Regions from separate parts of the Brevibacillus sp. RS1.1 genome, predicted to be linked through region 1. Evidence: riboswitches for the same ligand, from Rfam matches in the RefSeq annotation. Region 1 holds a riboswitch; each other region holds the start of a gene.
What was found. A riboswitch is a leader RNA that binds a small molecule or an ion and turns the genes downstream of it on or off. The one in region 1 is predicted to bind S-adenosylmethionine.
Positions count from the first base shown of each region.

Region 2: it holds a riboswitch for S-adenosylmethionine, as region 1 does, so the genes downstream of both, metH (methionine synthase) here and HP570_RS23415 (homocysteine synthase) in region 1, are expected to answer to the same signal.
Region 3: it holds a riboswitch for S-adenosylmethionine, as region 1 does, so the genes downstream of both, HP570_RS18655 (2,3-diketo-5-methylthiopentyl-1-phosphate enolase) here and HP570_RS23415 (homocysteine synthase) in region 1, are expected to answer to the same signal.

Region 1 covers NZ_JABSVA010000009.1:74,963-80,198, reverse strand. Annotated here, with positions in the region: gene HP570_RS23425 (MFS transporter) at 1-181, opposite strand, end outside; gene HP570_RS23420 (ArsR/SmtB family transcription factor) at 178-1,227, opposite strand; gene HP570_RS23415 (homocysteine synthase) at 1,382-2,686, opposite strand; SAM riboswitch class I at 2,779-2,885, opposite strand; gene HP570_RS23410 (rhodanese-like domain-containing protein) at 3,197-3,508, shown strand; gene HP570_RS23405 (SCO family protein) at 3,562-4,215, shown strand; gene HP570_RS23400 (YqzG/YhdC family protein) at 4,212-4,550, opposite strand; gene HP570_RS23395 (hypothetical protein) at 4,653-5,236, shown strand, end outside.
Region 2 covers NZ_JABSVA010000003.1:756,468-761,703, forward strand. Annotated here, with positions in the region: gene metH (methionine synthase) at 1-2,739, opposite strand, end outside; SAM riboswitch class I at 2,861-2,962, opposite strand; gene HP570_RS14110 (YjcZ family sporulation protein) at 3,176-3,283, shown strand; gene HP570_RS14115 (YcdB/YcdC domain-containing protein) at 3,349-5,236, opposite strand, start outside.
Region 3 covers NZ_JABSVA010000005.1:298,545-303,780, reverse strand. Annotated here, with positions in the region: gene HP570_RS18670 (1,2-dihydroxy-3-keto-5-methylthiopentene dioxygenase) at 55-567, opposite strand; gene HP570_RS18665 (methylthioribulose 1-phosphate dehydratase) at 581-1,237, opposite strand; gene HP570_RS18660 (2-hydroxy-3-keto-5-methylthiopentenyl-1-phosphate phosphatase) at 1,241-1,909, opposite strand; gene HP570_RS18655 (2,3-diketo-5-methylthiopentyl-1-phosphate enolase) at 1,906-3,120, opposite strand; SAM riboswitch class I at 3,207-3,383, opposite strand; gene HP570_RS18650 (sigma-70 family RNA polymerase sigma factor) at 3,631-4,032, shown strand; gene HP570_RS18645 (anti-sigma factor) at 4,032-5,207, shown strand.

The DNA.
Region 1 (5,236 bases):
GCACGAAATACAGCAGCCACATCTGTCCGACCGCACCTTGTGAGCCTGTTGCCTGATAGATTAACCAGCTATTGGCGAGGGTACCGAGTGAGGCGCCTAGTTCTGAAATGAGCTGACCGAAAACAATCCAACGATAAGAACGCTGCTGCCAGACAGAGGCTTGTACAGCGGTTTGGCTCATGGGGTGCTCCTGTCCAGGAATTCATCCCATAACAGGGGAAGCTTGTCCAGCGTATGACGGCGGAGTCTGTAACGGGAGCCTGCTGTTTCAACGAGATGGGCAGACCGCAGCATGGATAGGTGATGGTGTACTGTCGATTTCGCCATTGAGAGTTGATCGGTTATCTCTTGCAGGCTCAGGTCTTTTTCCGCGAGCATTTTGACCATGCGCAGCCTGTGCTCATCTCCGAGTGCTTTTAAGGCTTGCACCAGTGATGGGGGTGGCTGATAAGGATCTACAGCATCGTGCAAATTTTCGTCGGCAACAGGGTAATAAAAAATCTTCGTACCGACAGCATCGGCCTGTACAGTCCACGGGCGGTAGATCGCTTGCGGAATCAGCAGTACGCGTGTCACGGCAGGCTCTGGGAGGTAGCTCGATCCCGTCGCATACTCCACAAAGGCTTCAGGGTTGAGCTTTCCTAGCTTGCTTTGTTTTTGCGACCAATCCCGTTCTAGCATGCGAACGATTTTTTCCTCATGTGGCTTGATGTGAGTGGTATACCAGCCTTCCATCAATCCGAGAATATGACTCCGCAGCACTTCTCCATCAACGGAAGTAATATGTTCGATATACGATTCAAAAAAGAGATGTGCGCTGCACGCTTCCTGTAAAGCGGCGCAATCATCCTTGCTTCCTTGTGCAGCCTTCCGCCGTGCTTCCTGCCTATTTTCACCGAGGTAAGGGAGGGCTTCGTATCGGAGCTGTTCGATTGAGAGCTCTCTGACATACGAGAGAAAGGAATCCAGATCAGCGAAAGGGCAAAGATCAAGTAGTTGCAAAAGCGTCTTCCACGTGTTGTGCTTCTTCGCATATTCGACCTCTTGCCGTACAGAAGGTGATAGCTCGGCCAACAGTTGACGCCAGTAGGTAGGAGGGTGCTCCATCGTGTGATGCAATTGGTCGTAGGTAGCGGCAGCGATTCCCAAGGCAGCTTCGAATAAAGGAGAATACGAGAGCTCAACCCGATAGGTCGTTCGTTCACTGCCAATGTTCAAAATCTTCATGTGATCATCCTTCCAAAATTTGTACATAATTATGTATTTTATAAAATACGAATTTAAAATTCAATATTTTTCGAACGAAATGAGAAAAGGAAAAGAAGAATCACAACTCTCTATCCAAAGAGATCATGTGATTCTTCTTTCTGTAAAGATATGGTTAGCCGACCGTGGATAATTGCAACGCACGCTGTAGTGCTTGCTCCAGATCAGAGAGGATATCGTCGATCGCTTCTGTGCCGACTGAGAGACGAATAAGCCCCGGGGTCACTCCGGCTGCTGCCTGCTCTTCTTCCGTCATCTGCTGATGTGTTGTGCTGGCTGGGTGAATGATGAGTGATTTGGAGTCTCCGACATTTGCGAGATGGGAGAACAGCTTCACTGACTCGATCAATGTTTTTCCTGCCTCAACGCCACCGCGAATGCCAAAGGTCAGGATCGCGCCAGCACCTTTTGGCAAATATTTTTGGGCCAATTCACGCTGGGAGTCTGACTCCAATCCCGGATAACTCACCCACTCTACCGCAGAATGATTGGCGAGAAACTGGGCTACTGCCAAGGCGTTCTGGCTATGCCGCTCGATGCGCAGATGCAGAGTTTCTAATCCTTGCAGGAACAAGAAGGAGTTGATCGGAGCGACTGCTGCTCCGATATCGCGCTGGAGCTGGACACGTGCCTTGATAATATAGGCAAGCGGACCGACTGCTTCTGTATAGACGACGCCATGGTAGCTTGGATCTGGAGTAGTCAGACCTGGGAATTTTCCGTTGTTCCAGTCGAATTTTCCTGAGTCTACGATGATACCGCCAATTGCTGTTCCGTGGCCGCCGATGAATTTGGTGGTGGAGTGCACGACGATATCGGCCCCGTGCTCAAAAGGACGGCACAAAATCGGAGTCGCAAAGGTGTTGTCCACGATCAAGGGCACACCATTCTCGTGAGCAATATGGGCGATCGCCTCGATATCAGCGACATCAATACGCGGGTTGCCGATTGTCTCGCAAAACACGGCTTTTGTCTTTTCATTGATATAGGCCCGGAAATTTTCCGGATTGGATTGATCTGCAAAATGAACCTTGATACCGAGGCGGGGAAGAGTGTGGGCGAACAGGTTGTAGGTACCGCCGTAGAGGCTGCTGGAAGCGACAATCTCGTCACCCGCATGTGCAATATTTAAGATGGCAAATGTAATGGCAGCCTGCCCGGATGCGGTCGCGAGTGCACCAACACCACCTTCGAGCAGAGCAACACGCTTCTCGAATACATCCTGTGTGGGATTCATGATGCGTGTATAGATGTTCCCAAACTCTTTTAGGCCAAACAGGTTGGCTGCATGCTCCGTATCGCGGAAAACATAGGAGGTCGTCTGATAGATCGGAACAGCACGTGAGCCTGTTACAGGGTCAACCTCCTGCCCACCGTGTACCGCAAGTGTTTCTGGCTTCCATTGTTGTTGATCGGACATGTCCATCTCTCCTTTTACTATAAGGGAATCAGCGAATAAAAAAACGGAGCATTCTCCTGAGAAGAAGAAGGCTCCGATCATGCACGGGCTTGTGTTCATCTCTCAGAATCACTGGATTCTGCAGGAATTGGCACCATGCAGCTAGTCTGCTGGTTGCCGGGCTTCGTAGGGCCTGTCCCTCCACCGCTCTTGATGAAAATAATTGTTGTCGTAATTGTATGAAAATAAGTCCGTGCTGTCAATGTGGAATATACAGTTATCAGGGAGGTTTTTATGTATATATGAATGAAGGTGGCTTACTCATGCCATTAATTTGTAACGGTTTTGTCTCAAGCTGTTCACATCCCGTGTGGCTACTGCCGTAGCGAAATAGGAGATAATGGTAGAAAATAGGGAACATCAATGCAGGGTGAAGCCAAGTGCTCCTCGCGTTAGAAAAGTAAAAAAGCGTGTGATATCATGGAGGTGGTTGCAACTGATCTGATCGTACATATAGGAGGATAAATAGCGATGAGCCATGGAGTAAAGGAAATCACACCACAAGAGCTGTTGGAAAAGCTGGAAGCCAAAGAGGAACTGCAAGTCATTGATGTACGTGAAGTGGATGAGTGGAATGCAGGTCACATTAAAGAGGCAAAGCTGATCCCACTTGGCTTTTTGCCACATCGTATCGATGAGCTGGATAAGAACATTCCGATTGTGATGGTTTGCCGCAGTGGTGCCAGAAGCAATACAGCTACAGAGTATTTGAGTGCACAAGGGTATGACGTGGCGAATATGGTTGGCGGCATGCTCGCATGGCCAGGTGAAGTGGAACAATAAACGAGATAGAAACAGTGTGAATGCCTCCCGTGTGTAATCAGGAGGCATCACACATGGGACAAGCAGGGAGGAAGCAACCGATGAGTGAAGGAGCACAATTGCAGCAGGAATCTGCAATGAAGAAACATTGGTTTCCTGTGTTAGCTGGTATTATCATTTTAGCTATCGTCGGAGTATTTGGTTATAATTATATGACAAAAGAGAAGATCGAGGTATTGAAGCCGATTGCAGACTTCACCTTAGACAACAGTGACGGAACAACCTATACATTTCATTCAAGTGCTGGCAAGGTACGACTGGTAGAGTTTATGTTTACCAAGTGCCCGGATATTTGTCCGGCGACTACGTTTAACATGGCCAAGCTGCAAGATCAGTTGAAGGAAAAGGGACTGTTCGGAGACAAAGTGGAGTTTGTTTCCATTTCCTTTGACCCTGATAACGATACACCGGAAGTCTTGCAGGAGTATGCAGCCAAGTTCAAGGCAGATCAGAGTGGCTGGAAGTTCCTGCGTGGGGACGCTCAGGCTGTAGAGAAAGTAACGAAGGATTTTGGTCTGATGGTCATTAAGCAGCCAGATGGTTCTTATTCCCACACGGCTCGCATGTTCCTTGTGGATGGAGAGGGAAACATGCGTCGTGCGTACGGGATGGCAGCTAACATGGAACTGGAAGTCATGATGAAAGAGATGGTACAGCTCGCTGACTAGCGGGTCTCCTCATAGAAGATGTTTACGACCTCTTCTGTTTGATTCACGAATTCAATATGAACGAGTAACGCCCACCTGCGATTGCTTTCTTGAAGCAAGAGCTTAAACGTCTCTTCTGACGTGGTGGGCGTTTTTTGTTTTCGTCCGACATGCAGGTAGTCCACAATTTGAGCGTTTGGATATCGCCTCATCGTTTCCTGCATCGCGAGCCTGCCCCATTTTGCATAGGGAGGCTGGGCATAGGTAGGGAACGGCTGAAAGATGAGCAGGAAAAGGACGGTGGAGAGAAGGGGCATCATGTTCCGATAGCGAAATAGGCGACGAGCTGTTTGCACTTGCTATTCCCTCTCTTTTTCGAATGATTTGCCATGTATTTTGAAGACTTTTCGGAATATCATTCGTAGAAAATAATGACAATGAAATGCGGGAGGTTTTCGATGCATTACTTGCTCATTCCCTTATTTGGCGTTCCTGTTTTGGTGGGGGTTCTTACGGCGATTTTTCAAAAGCCTCCTTTCTGGAAAAAATGGGGGCTGACGATTGCTTCAGCCGTATTGATTTACGGAGGCTGCTTTGCCGCGAATGTATATTGGCAAGTGAAGTATGGCATTCCGGTGTTACCTACGGAGTCTGATTTGGAGGTCTTTTTCTATTTTTGTATCCTGTTAGTGTTTGTTTGTATTCTCCTGTATATTGGCTTTTTGATCACGATGAGAAAACAGTTTTGGAAGATGAACCTCGTTTTTCTATGCACAGCTTTTGGTTTGTTTAGTTTTTTTGCCGCTGCCTTTTTAGGGATGGGTCCCTTTTTGAAGAAAGCGGAGTACGTGATCGTCGTACAAAAAGCAAAAGACCAGTGGAAAGAGGCGAAGATGGACAATGAGAAGCCTATTGATCTCGCCCTCGTATACAGCAGACAAGAGTGTACCAAAAATTGTGTCGGGTATCCGTATTCAAGTCTCATCCTGGTACGAAATCAGTCGGACCAGCCGTTGGAGATCGATTTGAAGCTTCGATTGAA
Region 2 (5,236 bases), on a different contig from region 1:
TACACCGAGGTGTTTTCCGAGGAGCATCCGCAGGTTCAAATACGGTTGCAGATGGCTCAGCGGGTATTGTCGCAGAACATGTCGTTCACAATCGGGCGGCAGATGGATTGGAACGGTTCTGCTAATGGCTGAACGAGCTGGCAAAGGTGCTTTTTTCTCCTCGACAACAGGCTGAGCCGTTGCGACAGCTTCCAGCAGATGCTGCTGTTCCTCTACCAAGCGATCACGTTCTTCCGGATTTTGCAGACGATTCACGAGGTCCAGACCATCCATGGCGTCTTTTGCGTATAAAACAATTCCACGGTATTCCGGTGCGATCCGATTCGATGTGAACTTGCGCGTTAACGCCGCACCGCCAACCATCATCGGGATATCAATGCCTGCATCACGCAGGTCTTGTGCAGTAATGACCATTTGCTGCGCGGATTTTACCAAGAGTCCAGACAGACCGATGGCATCCGGCTTTTCTTCTCTGCATGCGGCAATTAGTTGCTCTGGCGGTACCTTGATCCCCAAGTTCACGACATTGTAGCCGTTGTTTGACAAAATAATTTCCACGAGGTTTTTTCCGATGTCGTGTACATCGCCCTTGACTGTCGCCAACAAGATTTTCCCCTTGGCAGCGGCATCGCTTTTTTCCATGAACGGCTCTAAAAATGATACAGATGCCTTCATGACTTCCGCGCTCTGCAATACTTCTGCCACGATCAGCTGGTTGCCGTTGAATAGACGACCGACCTCTTCCATCCCAGCCATCAACGGACCGTTGATGATCTCGAGTGGTGTGTATTTTTCCAGAGCTAGCTTCAGGTCTTCCGTCAGACCATCCTTGGAGCCTTCGACTACATAACGGGCCAAGCGTTCTTCGAGTGTTAACGAGGAGACTTCCACACGGACTTCCTTTTTCTTTTGGCGATAAAATTCTGTGAAAGCCGCCAATGTCTCATCATTTGTCTCGAATAGAAGGGCTTCTGCCAGCTTTCTCTCGTTTTCTGGAATCGAAGCGTAGCGCTCCAGCTTCTCCGTGTTGACGATGGCGTAATCAAGCCCTGCGAGAGTGGTGTGGTATAAGAAGACCGCATTCAGCACTTCCCGCCCAGCAGGAGGCAAGCCGAAGGAAACGTTACTGACACCCAGGATCGTCTTGCAAGCAGGCATTGCTTGTTTGATCAAACGAATGCCTTCTACGGTTTCCTTTGCAGAGCCGATGTATTGTTCATCCCCTGTCCCTACTGGAAAGACGAGTGGATCGAAAATAATATCCTGTGGCTTTATTCCGTACTGGTTGACAAGAATGTCGTACGATCGTTGCGCGACCTCCAGCTTCTTTTCGCGAGTGATCGCCATACCCGCCTCCTCAATCGTTCCAACGACAACGGAGGCACCGAACTTGTGAATAAGTGGGACGACTTCCTCGAATCGCTCCAACCCGTCTTCCAAGTTGATCGAGTTGAGAATCGCCTTTCCTTGCGAATAGCGAAGTCCCAGCTCCATGACCTTGGCATCTGTCGAGTCGATCATGAGGGGCGCTTTTACTTTTTTCACGATGAACTGTAGGAATTTTTCCATATCTTCATATTCATCACGGTCGGGGTCAGCCAAGCATATATCGATGACGTGTGCTCCCCGTTTCACTTGGGCCCGGGCAATATCAGATGCTTCTTCATAGTGACCGGCTGCAATCATTTCACGGAATTTTTTGGAACCGATGACATTGGTTCTCTCTCCTACTAGCAAGGGGCGATTGTCATCTTCGACGTAAACGACCTCGATCCCGGAGACCGCGCTCAGCGGTTCTACAGCTGTACTCCGTGGCTTGCAGTCTTTCAAGGTCTCTGCCATCGCTTGAATATGGTCAGGCGTTGTTCCACAGCAGCCGCCAGCGACGTTTATCCAGCCCTGTTCAGCGAATGCTCGCATTTTCGAAGCAAGTCCCTGTGGCGTTTCATGGTAATGACCGTTCTCGTCTGGCAAGCCTGCATTCGGATAACAGCTGACCGCACATTGGGCAATTCCTGATAGTGTCCGCAGATGATCGCGCATGAACTCGGGTCCTGTCGCACAGTTCAGACCGATTGAGACAGGCTTTATATGCTCCAAGGAGATGTAAAACGCCTCGATGTTTTGACCCGCCAGCGTCGTGCCCATCGGCTCAATCGTACCTGACAGCATCACCGGGATCTCCTGTCCAAGCTCTTCAAAAGCTTTGCGAATCCCGATTCCGCCAGCCTTGACGTTCAACGTATCTTGCGAAGTTTCCAAAAGAAGCACATCGGAGCCACCGAGAATCAGACCTTTTGCCTGACGATAATACGCCTCGACCAGCTCTTCGAAAGTGACACCGCCTGTCAACGAAAGGGTTTTGGTCGTAGGTCCCATTGCACCTGCTACAAAACGCGGCCATTCCTCCGTGGAATAGGCATCCACCGCTTCTCTGGCCAAGCGTGCTGCCGCTATATTGATCTCAAGGTCTTTCTCTGCCACATCGTACTCAGCCAAAACAATGGAAGCAGCACCAAACGTATTGGTCTCGACGATGTCTGCACCCGCCTCTAAATATTTCTCGTGAATGGAACGGATCACATCTGGTCTGGTCAGGTTCAGGAGTTCATTACAGCCATCATAGGCTTCACCGCCGAAATCATCAGCGGTCAGGTTCGCCTGTTGAAGCATGGTGCCCATTGCACCGTCCAGAATCAGAATTTTCCGGGAAAGCTGTTCGCGAAAAGTTGGTTTCATTGACGTGCCCCTTTTCTCCCTTGCATCGGCTTATTCTCCATAATTGGGTAAATAAAATAAAAAAATCCTCTTCTTTGAAAGAAGAGGATTTGTCAGCAGATAAGAAAACGCCTGAGACATCCTCTTATCTTTCAAAGCACGTAGCTTTGCTGGAATTGGCACCGGATTTTTACCGGTTGCCGAGGCTTCATCAGGCCAGTCCCTCTGCCTCTCTGGATAAGAGTCGTACACTTGTCATTTAGTTGGTTTGCGAAATGTCTTGAATGTTTGCAAGTATCTTAACACCCCCTTTGTCTCCCCGTCAATTGTGAATTGTCTATTTTTTACGGGGCCTCTCCTCTTACGCGCCCATTTTTGCCTAAGCTGGGCATCCGCCCAGTCCAATATCGGCATTCGTGTATAGACTGGAGTATAACGGAAAGGAGGGGAAACAAAGATGAGTACATCTTTCTGCGGTAACGGATTCTTCGGTGACTGCTTCGCAATCGTGCTCGTGCTGTTTATCCTGTTGGTTATTATCGGGTGTTCCTGTGACGAGTGTTAAATAAGTGTAAAAAAGGCTATCCCAAAGGCCATCAGGAATGGCTGCGGGATAGCCTTTTTTTCTTGTTATTTGGTGATGATCTTGCCTGTCACGGCATCCAGCGTAATGTATTTGAACGCCAGCTTTTCGTCACTCCACGGCACATACGCCAGCTTTGGTTGAGCTAATTTTTGCCCATCCACATCTCTCCTCAAATAGACCAGCTTTAAAGGCATGACGCGTAAATACGCCTCAACAGCCTTGTCTTTCGAGACGATCTCGTCGGATGCTGGAAGCTCCACCAACTCGTGCGTCTCTCTGTAGTTTTCGAACTTTGTCACTTTGCCAGAAGACGGATCGACTGTTACTGAATAAGCCGCTTTTTGCCCGCGATCCTGTACTGGAATGCCATCCTTGCTCATGAGATATCTGAATTCCCATTCGCCCGATGACACAGGATTCGCTTCGCCTGGCTGTATGACTTGCGCCAATTGCACTTCTTTTATGCCTGGATCAACGTATTTAGGCAGAAAGGCAAGTGCAGCCTCTTCCGCTTGCTCGCGTTTGACTGTCACTGCTGTATCGGATCGCGGTGATCCCAGCCCGACGACACTGCCTGTTTCTGCGAGAACTTCTACGCCGATATACTTGTCATTTTTATCATTCCAGACGTATTCCTTGCGTCCGTCACGGTTACTCTCTCTATAGGTCGAGTCATCCACTTGTATGCCGAATTCCGCTTGCAGCAACGCTTTTGCCTCTTCCTTGGAGCGAACCTTGACGTATTCCTTTGGAGATTCGATCGGATGTGCTTCCTTCGTATTCAACTGATCAAAAGCAAGCCCGTTATCTCCCGTTCCATACACCATCTTGCCATTGGTCGCGTCGATATACCACTCCTGACCATCTTCACGTCCTCTTTGCATGAAGGAAACAGCTGGTGTGTACTCCAGAATGGGCTGCCACATATCCCCTTGATTTGATTGTGGCTGTATTCTCGGATTCTGCACGTACCGAAGCTTCATATGCTCGCTCAGCTCTTTGATGGCTACCTCTTCTGACACAGCAGTCGATACATCCGGGTACTGCGACGGCTCAAATGATTCGAGCCCCTTATTGAAATATTCGAGGTGGCCAGAGTCGGTTGTTTCGATGCTTATTTCATCAGACAACACCGGCATCCCGTTATAGTATCTCAGGTACAATCCCGGATGGTTGGCGTCCAACAACCGATAGTTCTCGCTATCAGCCCCGAGCAGCTTGTTCAGGAACTGTCGCTCTTGCTCCAATGCTTTTGCTCCTTCTGCTCTTTTCTGACTCTTTGCTTCCTTTTCATCCTTAAACAGAAGCCTATAATGTTCCAATGCTTGACCATTGCCAGTGATCACAAGAGAAACTTCATGACCCTCTTTGTTCGTTTTCCCCAAAATGAATGACATGCCATCGTGGTTCTTTTCTTTATCCAAAAGAAGAAGGGATGGGCTCAAACCGGGCATGGCATCTGTCAGCTTGGTAAAAAAGGCTTGTTCGCTCTTGTTCAATCGCCCGAAAAACGCGACTTGCTCACGTTCGTCAATTCCAACCGACATTACGTCGAACGGAACGGGCTGGCCGTTTTCCATTCGTTGATAATTCACGCTCATCCATGGGCCTTTTACCATATACTCGTCGGTATAGATCTGAGTCTCGACGTGCTGATAGGACTGGCTTCCCTCCCCAAGGAAAGCTTGTAGAAATGCGTTTGCCGCATTCTCCGCAGTCTTGGCTGATGGCAATTTCCCTTCCTTCTGTTCTCCTCGATCACCATCAATTGTAAAGCTCTCAATTTGTCCTGTCTGTATATCATAAGCAACCTTGGCACGAGCATTATCGCCTTCCAATAACGTTAGATCACTGATTCCATAGCTTGTACGATCCACTCTTATTGTCATCTTGCTCAAGGCTGGAATCACTTTTTTCAATGGTAAGATGGCC
Region 3 (5,236 bases), on a different contig from region 1:
AGGGTGAAAGACAAAACCCCCTGGCAATCAGTAAATGCCAAGGGGGTTCGTTATTTAATAGATAGCTTCCCAGCCTGCAGGAGTGACGAACAGGCGAATCGCCTTGATTTTGCGGTCGTCCATCAGGGTGAAGTAGTGGCGGTAGTTCGGTGGTACGGAGATTAGATCGCCTGGCTCCAGCTCAACGTCGAAGTAGCGACCATCTTTCCCTTTGATGGCGAAGATACCGTGACCATCAACGCAGAAGCGGCACTCATCGTCTGTGTGGTGATGTTCGCCCTTGAATTTTACCAACAGCTCGTCGAGGTTAGGCGTTTTGTCAGAAAGAACGATAATGTCCGCTGTCAAGTAACCGCGACGTTGGCTGATTGCATCGATTTCTGGTTTAAAGGTGTCGAGAATCTCTTGTTTTTCCTCGTCTGTCGGGCTGTAGTTATCACGGTGCTTGGGATCAAGGCGATCCACGCCCCATTTTTCGTAAATGATCTCTTGGGTATCCAGGAAGGAGACAACTTCCTCGGGTGCGGAGATGTACTCATTGTTGTCGTGAAAACGAATTTGTGCCATCGTTTATTCCTCCTTAATTGGTGGTTGTAGTGGACACGACTGCTTGGCGCAATTGCAGCCAGCGGGCGTGATACTCGAATAGGAATTCAAAAGCTTCCAGATGGCGCTTGGCCTCGAAGTCATTGCCGCCCCACGTGTAGATACCGTGGTTACGGATGAGTACGCCGGGAACTTCTGGTGTGATTACTTTTTCAATGGCGGCAGCCAAGGTCGGAATATCGGCAAAGTTCTCAACAATCGGAACAGTAATGCGCGCGTTTTCTTCCCAGATTCCGAGTCCCTTAATCAGCTCTTGTCCTTGAATGGAGAAAGCTCGTTGTCCAAAGTACAGCTCGGAAATGAGATTATTCCATACGGTATGGACGTGGAAGCAAGCCCCTGCCTTCGGAAACGTTTTGTAGACGACGGCGTGGATGAGCGTTTCTGCGGACGGCTTGAGAGCAGTTTCATCCACCGGACGAGAGTCTTGATCCACAACCAGGTAATCTTCGGGGGACAGCTTGGTTTTGTCTTTGCCGCTTGCCGTTACAGCAAATTGCAAGGGATCGTTTTGTATTTTAATAGAGAGATTGCCACTGGTGCCGGGAAACCAGTCCCGGCGGGCAAATGTCAGCTTGGCGTCATCCAGACGGCGAAAGGCATCCAGACGTTGTTCGAGTGTTGCAGTCATGAATTAGACGACCTCCTGTTGGACTTGCTGTAAAATGCGAATCACATCGTGGAACGTGGCAAACTTGCTATGCGGCAATTGCAGCTCTTCTGCCTTGTCAGCAAGGAAGGAACGGGCAATCACATAATCAGCGATTTTGGCTCCAGCCAAATCAGTGATGGAGTCGCCGATGACGATGCGGAAATGGGTTGCTGGATCGTAACGGCGGATGATGGTCGTCTTGCACATGCCGCAGCCGTTCGTGCAATGTTCATCGCAAGCGTTTGGCCACGTAATGGTGATGCGTTCTCCGCTGAAATCACTGCCATTGCAGTAGATCGGAACATCGGCAAGATCGAAGGGTGCTAGGATAGGCTCCAGGAAAAAGTCGATGCCGCCACTCGTGATCAACAGCTCGATGCCTTCTGCGCGGCAATAGCTCACGAATTCAGCAAATCCCGGGCGAATGGTCGCTTCATGGACAATAAAATCAATAATGTCCTGGCGCAAGGAGGAGGGCAAGAGCTGAAACAGCTTGCCAACCCCTTCCTGAACGCTTATTTTTTGCGAAAGGATTTGCTCCGTCAAGGCTTCCCACTCAGGGGGAGCGAACTTGCGGACAATCGCTACAATGTTGTCTTTTTCGGTAATCGTACCGTCGAAATCGCAGAACAGGACGAGCTTCTTACTCATCGTGCGCCACCCCACTTTTCCAGGGCGATCGCCAGTTCTTGTGATTCTGAGGAGGCTTCTTCCAATGTTCGGCCTGCGGTGACTGCATCAATCGCAGCAACGAATGCTTTCGCTCCTGCGGTTGCTCCACCGGGATGACCGTGGATTCCGCCTCCTGCATTGACGATTTGATCGAGTCCGAAGTCTTGATACAGCTGTGGAACCAGCCCCGGATGAATGCCGGCAGACGGAACCGGGAAAGAACGGCGTACACCATTCAGTGGGTCTGTCAAATGCTTCGCGAGCTGCAACGCTTCTGTTTTGTCCAGAGCGACATTGCCATATGGGGATGGGAAAAGCACCAAATCCGCCCCAGCTACACGCATCAACGTACCGAGTAAAAGCGGGGTGGCGATGCCGTAGTCAGGTGATGGATAGTATGCGCCTGCCAATGCTGGATGCGCCATGATCGGTACGTGTACATCAGGATCGGCTGCCAAACGGTGCAGGGCATCGAAGCCAAAGGCCAGCACGTTGAACAAAAGGCAGTCAGCCCCCGCCTCTACCGCACGCTTCGCTTTTTCGTTCAGCTCATGCACAGGTCCAGTCAGGTTGGCTGCATAGAGGACGGGCTTGCCAGTTTCGGCTTCGGTCTCCTGTGCGATCTGCTTGAACGCTTTGATCCGTTCGATAAAAGGAGCGCGGTCATCTGCAAAGAAGATTTCGTCATCTTTCACGAGATCGACTCCGCCCAAGGCTTGTGCTCGGAATTGCGTCTTCAGATCGTCGAAAGGGAGACCCAGGCACGATTTGAAAATGCTCATCAAGAGCGGACGGTTATGTGCCCCTAAACGTTCGCGCAGACCATCAATGCCGAACTTCGGTCCAGGGAAAGCCTGTAGGAATGATTCAGGGAAAACGATGTCGATGAGCTTGATTTTGCCATCCATCGATAGTTTGCCGAATATTCCGGTTAACAAGGATGGAATGTCCGCTGTAAAATTGCGAGTCGGATAGCTAACGGTAATCAGACCACGTGTTTCACCGTTTTCCAGTGTCGCAAGCGGTGTCGCGCTCACAGCTTCACCGAGATACGGCGCTAGCTCAGCTTGCTTGGCAAGCGGCAGGTCTGTCCAGGAACCGACTGTCATGCCGACAGCAATGGCTTGCGCTTTTTTGTTCAAGTCTTTTGCTTGGGTGAGATAGGTGACGAGGATACGTTGTTCACTCATGGTACGCCTAATCCTCCTTGAATTAATAAAAAAAGCCTCCCCATTGAGCGGGGAGGCGGTTGTCGACTATGAAAGCGTCTCGTCTCCTCTCATCTCTCGGGTCAGTAGCCGAAACGAGCCAAAATTGCTCGATCTCGACTCTTATCCGTTGGAATTAGCACCGTTTCGCTATCCAAGGTACGCATGATGAGCGTACGATTCATGGTATAGCGCCGGTTGCCGGGCATCATAGGGCCAGTCCCTCAGCCAGCTCGCGATAAGAGTTATTCGTTTCCCCCATGATATGACGTTCATTGTCAGGAGTCAATCCTTGTTTTTGCAGAGAATGTGCAGCAGATTATTAGAAAAATGAGACGAAGATGAAACTTTTTTACAATTCCTTCGTGGTAAGGGGTGAAAGGGTGTGAACGGCTTGGGAAAGTAGGTCTGGAGGATGTGTACCAGCTGCATGTAAACGATATTTACCGCTATCTTTTCCGGCTGACACGAGATTAGAGGCTGGCAGAGGATTTGACACAGGAAACCTTTTGTCGCGCCTTCTCTTCCTTGGACGACTACCGTGGGGAAAAAGTACGGCCCTGGCTGTTCAAGGTGGCCTATCACGCTTTCGTGGATGTTTATCGCAAGAAGACAAAACAACGCTTTGCGTTTGTGGAAGCCCTGCCGGAGCGATGTGATCAATCGGCGGTTGATCCGGCAGAGCATGTCGTGAACAAAGAGCTGTGGGAAGTGGCCCATGACTACTTGGAGCAACTTCCGGAAAAGCAGAGACAGGTCATTTTATTGTCCGCCATGCAGTTTTCCTACGCGGAAATGGCAGAGGTACTCGGAATCGAGCTGGCAGACGTCAAGCGCTCCTTGTTTCGGGGACGACAAAAGATGCGGCAGTTGTGGAGGGAGGAAAGCAAGTGATGAACACGGACGAGAATCAACGTGAGCAAAGGCTGCTTGCTTATTTGCGTGGAGAAATGACGGCAGAGGATTCGAAACAATTCGAGGAAGAAATAGCCGCTGACGAAGAGTACGCACAGCGATTGGAAAGGCTTTTGTTGGGGGAAGAAACAGAAGAGGACAACGCGAAAACCAAACAGTCTGAAACACTGTCAGCTGAAAAACAGCGTGCCATTGTTCGCCGGGGGAAATGGAAAAATCGGTTGTCCAACGCAGGATTCACCATAGGGCTTCCCTTTCTGGCCGGTGTTGTGTTGCTGATTCTGAATGGCTGGGTGGGGTCGCTGATGCATGAAGATCTGTTCCGCGTTGCAAAGTCGATGGTCAATTTTACTCAACCAGGTGTGAGAGTGGGGGGGAGTGGTTCACAGGTCGGATTGCTGTACGGAAACATCAGCATGGAACTAAGCGAGCGGGTTGGGGGAGAGGAAAAGAATGCGGGTCGTTTTGAGAGTACGAATGTGCTGTGGAATGTGAATGCCAAGCCGCAATGGACGAACGGGGTCAGGGAGCAAAAGTTGTTTTTCCGTTATCCGGCAGAGGAGGAAACGGAGGATACCATGTCTCTCACCTCAGCTGCCTGGACGACAATGGAGAAGCTGCCCGAAGGAACGGTTTCGCAGCTTGCGATATCTTTTGACCACTTTCTGACGTACCAGGAGTATTATAAGCTGGTTACCCGCCATGTTACCTCTTCAGGTCAAGATACAGTCTGGCTTGCAATAGATACAGGGGTAGAGCTCAAGCAAGCTGAAAGCGGAGATGTGCTTTTTGGTTCCGGGGAAGTGTGGGGATTTGCCCAGCGAGAAATGGATTACGGTGGTGTATATAAAAAAGGGGCTGGGGACAGAGTAATCGCAAACTATCTGGAGGAGATGAGTTATTTGTCAGAGCAAGAGGAACTGGCTCGTGATATCGGAAAATCCTTACTCCCTGGCAGAGATATACAGATTGCAGAGCGATACAGTCACATACAGAAATACGGGGTTCGCATTTACGGAGCCGTCCTCACCGGACCTACGAAAGAACTGCTGAAGCTCAAGGCAGAAAAGTCGATAACAGCAGCGTTTTTAGGCAAGGTAGACTGGTGGAATTGGGAGCGACCTGCGGCATCCGGAACACAATACAGCTATTGATAGCAAGGTGCGAATTTTTGCACAAAAGG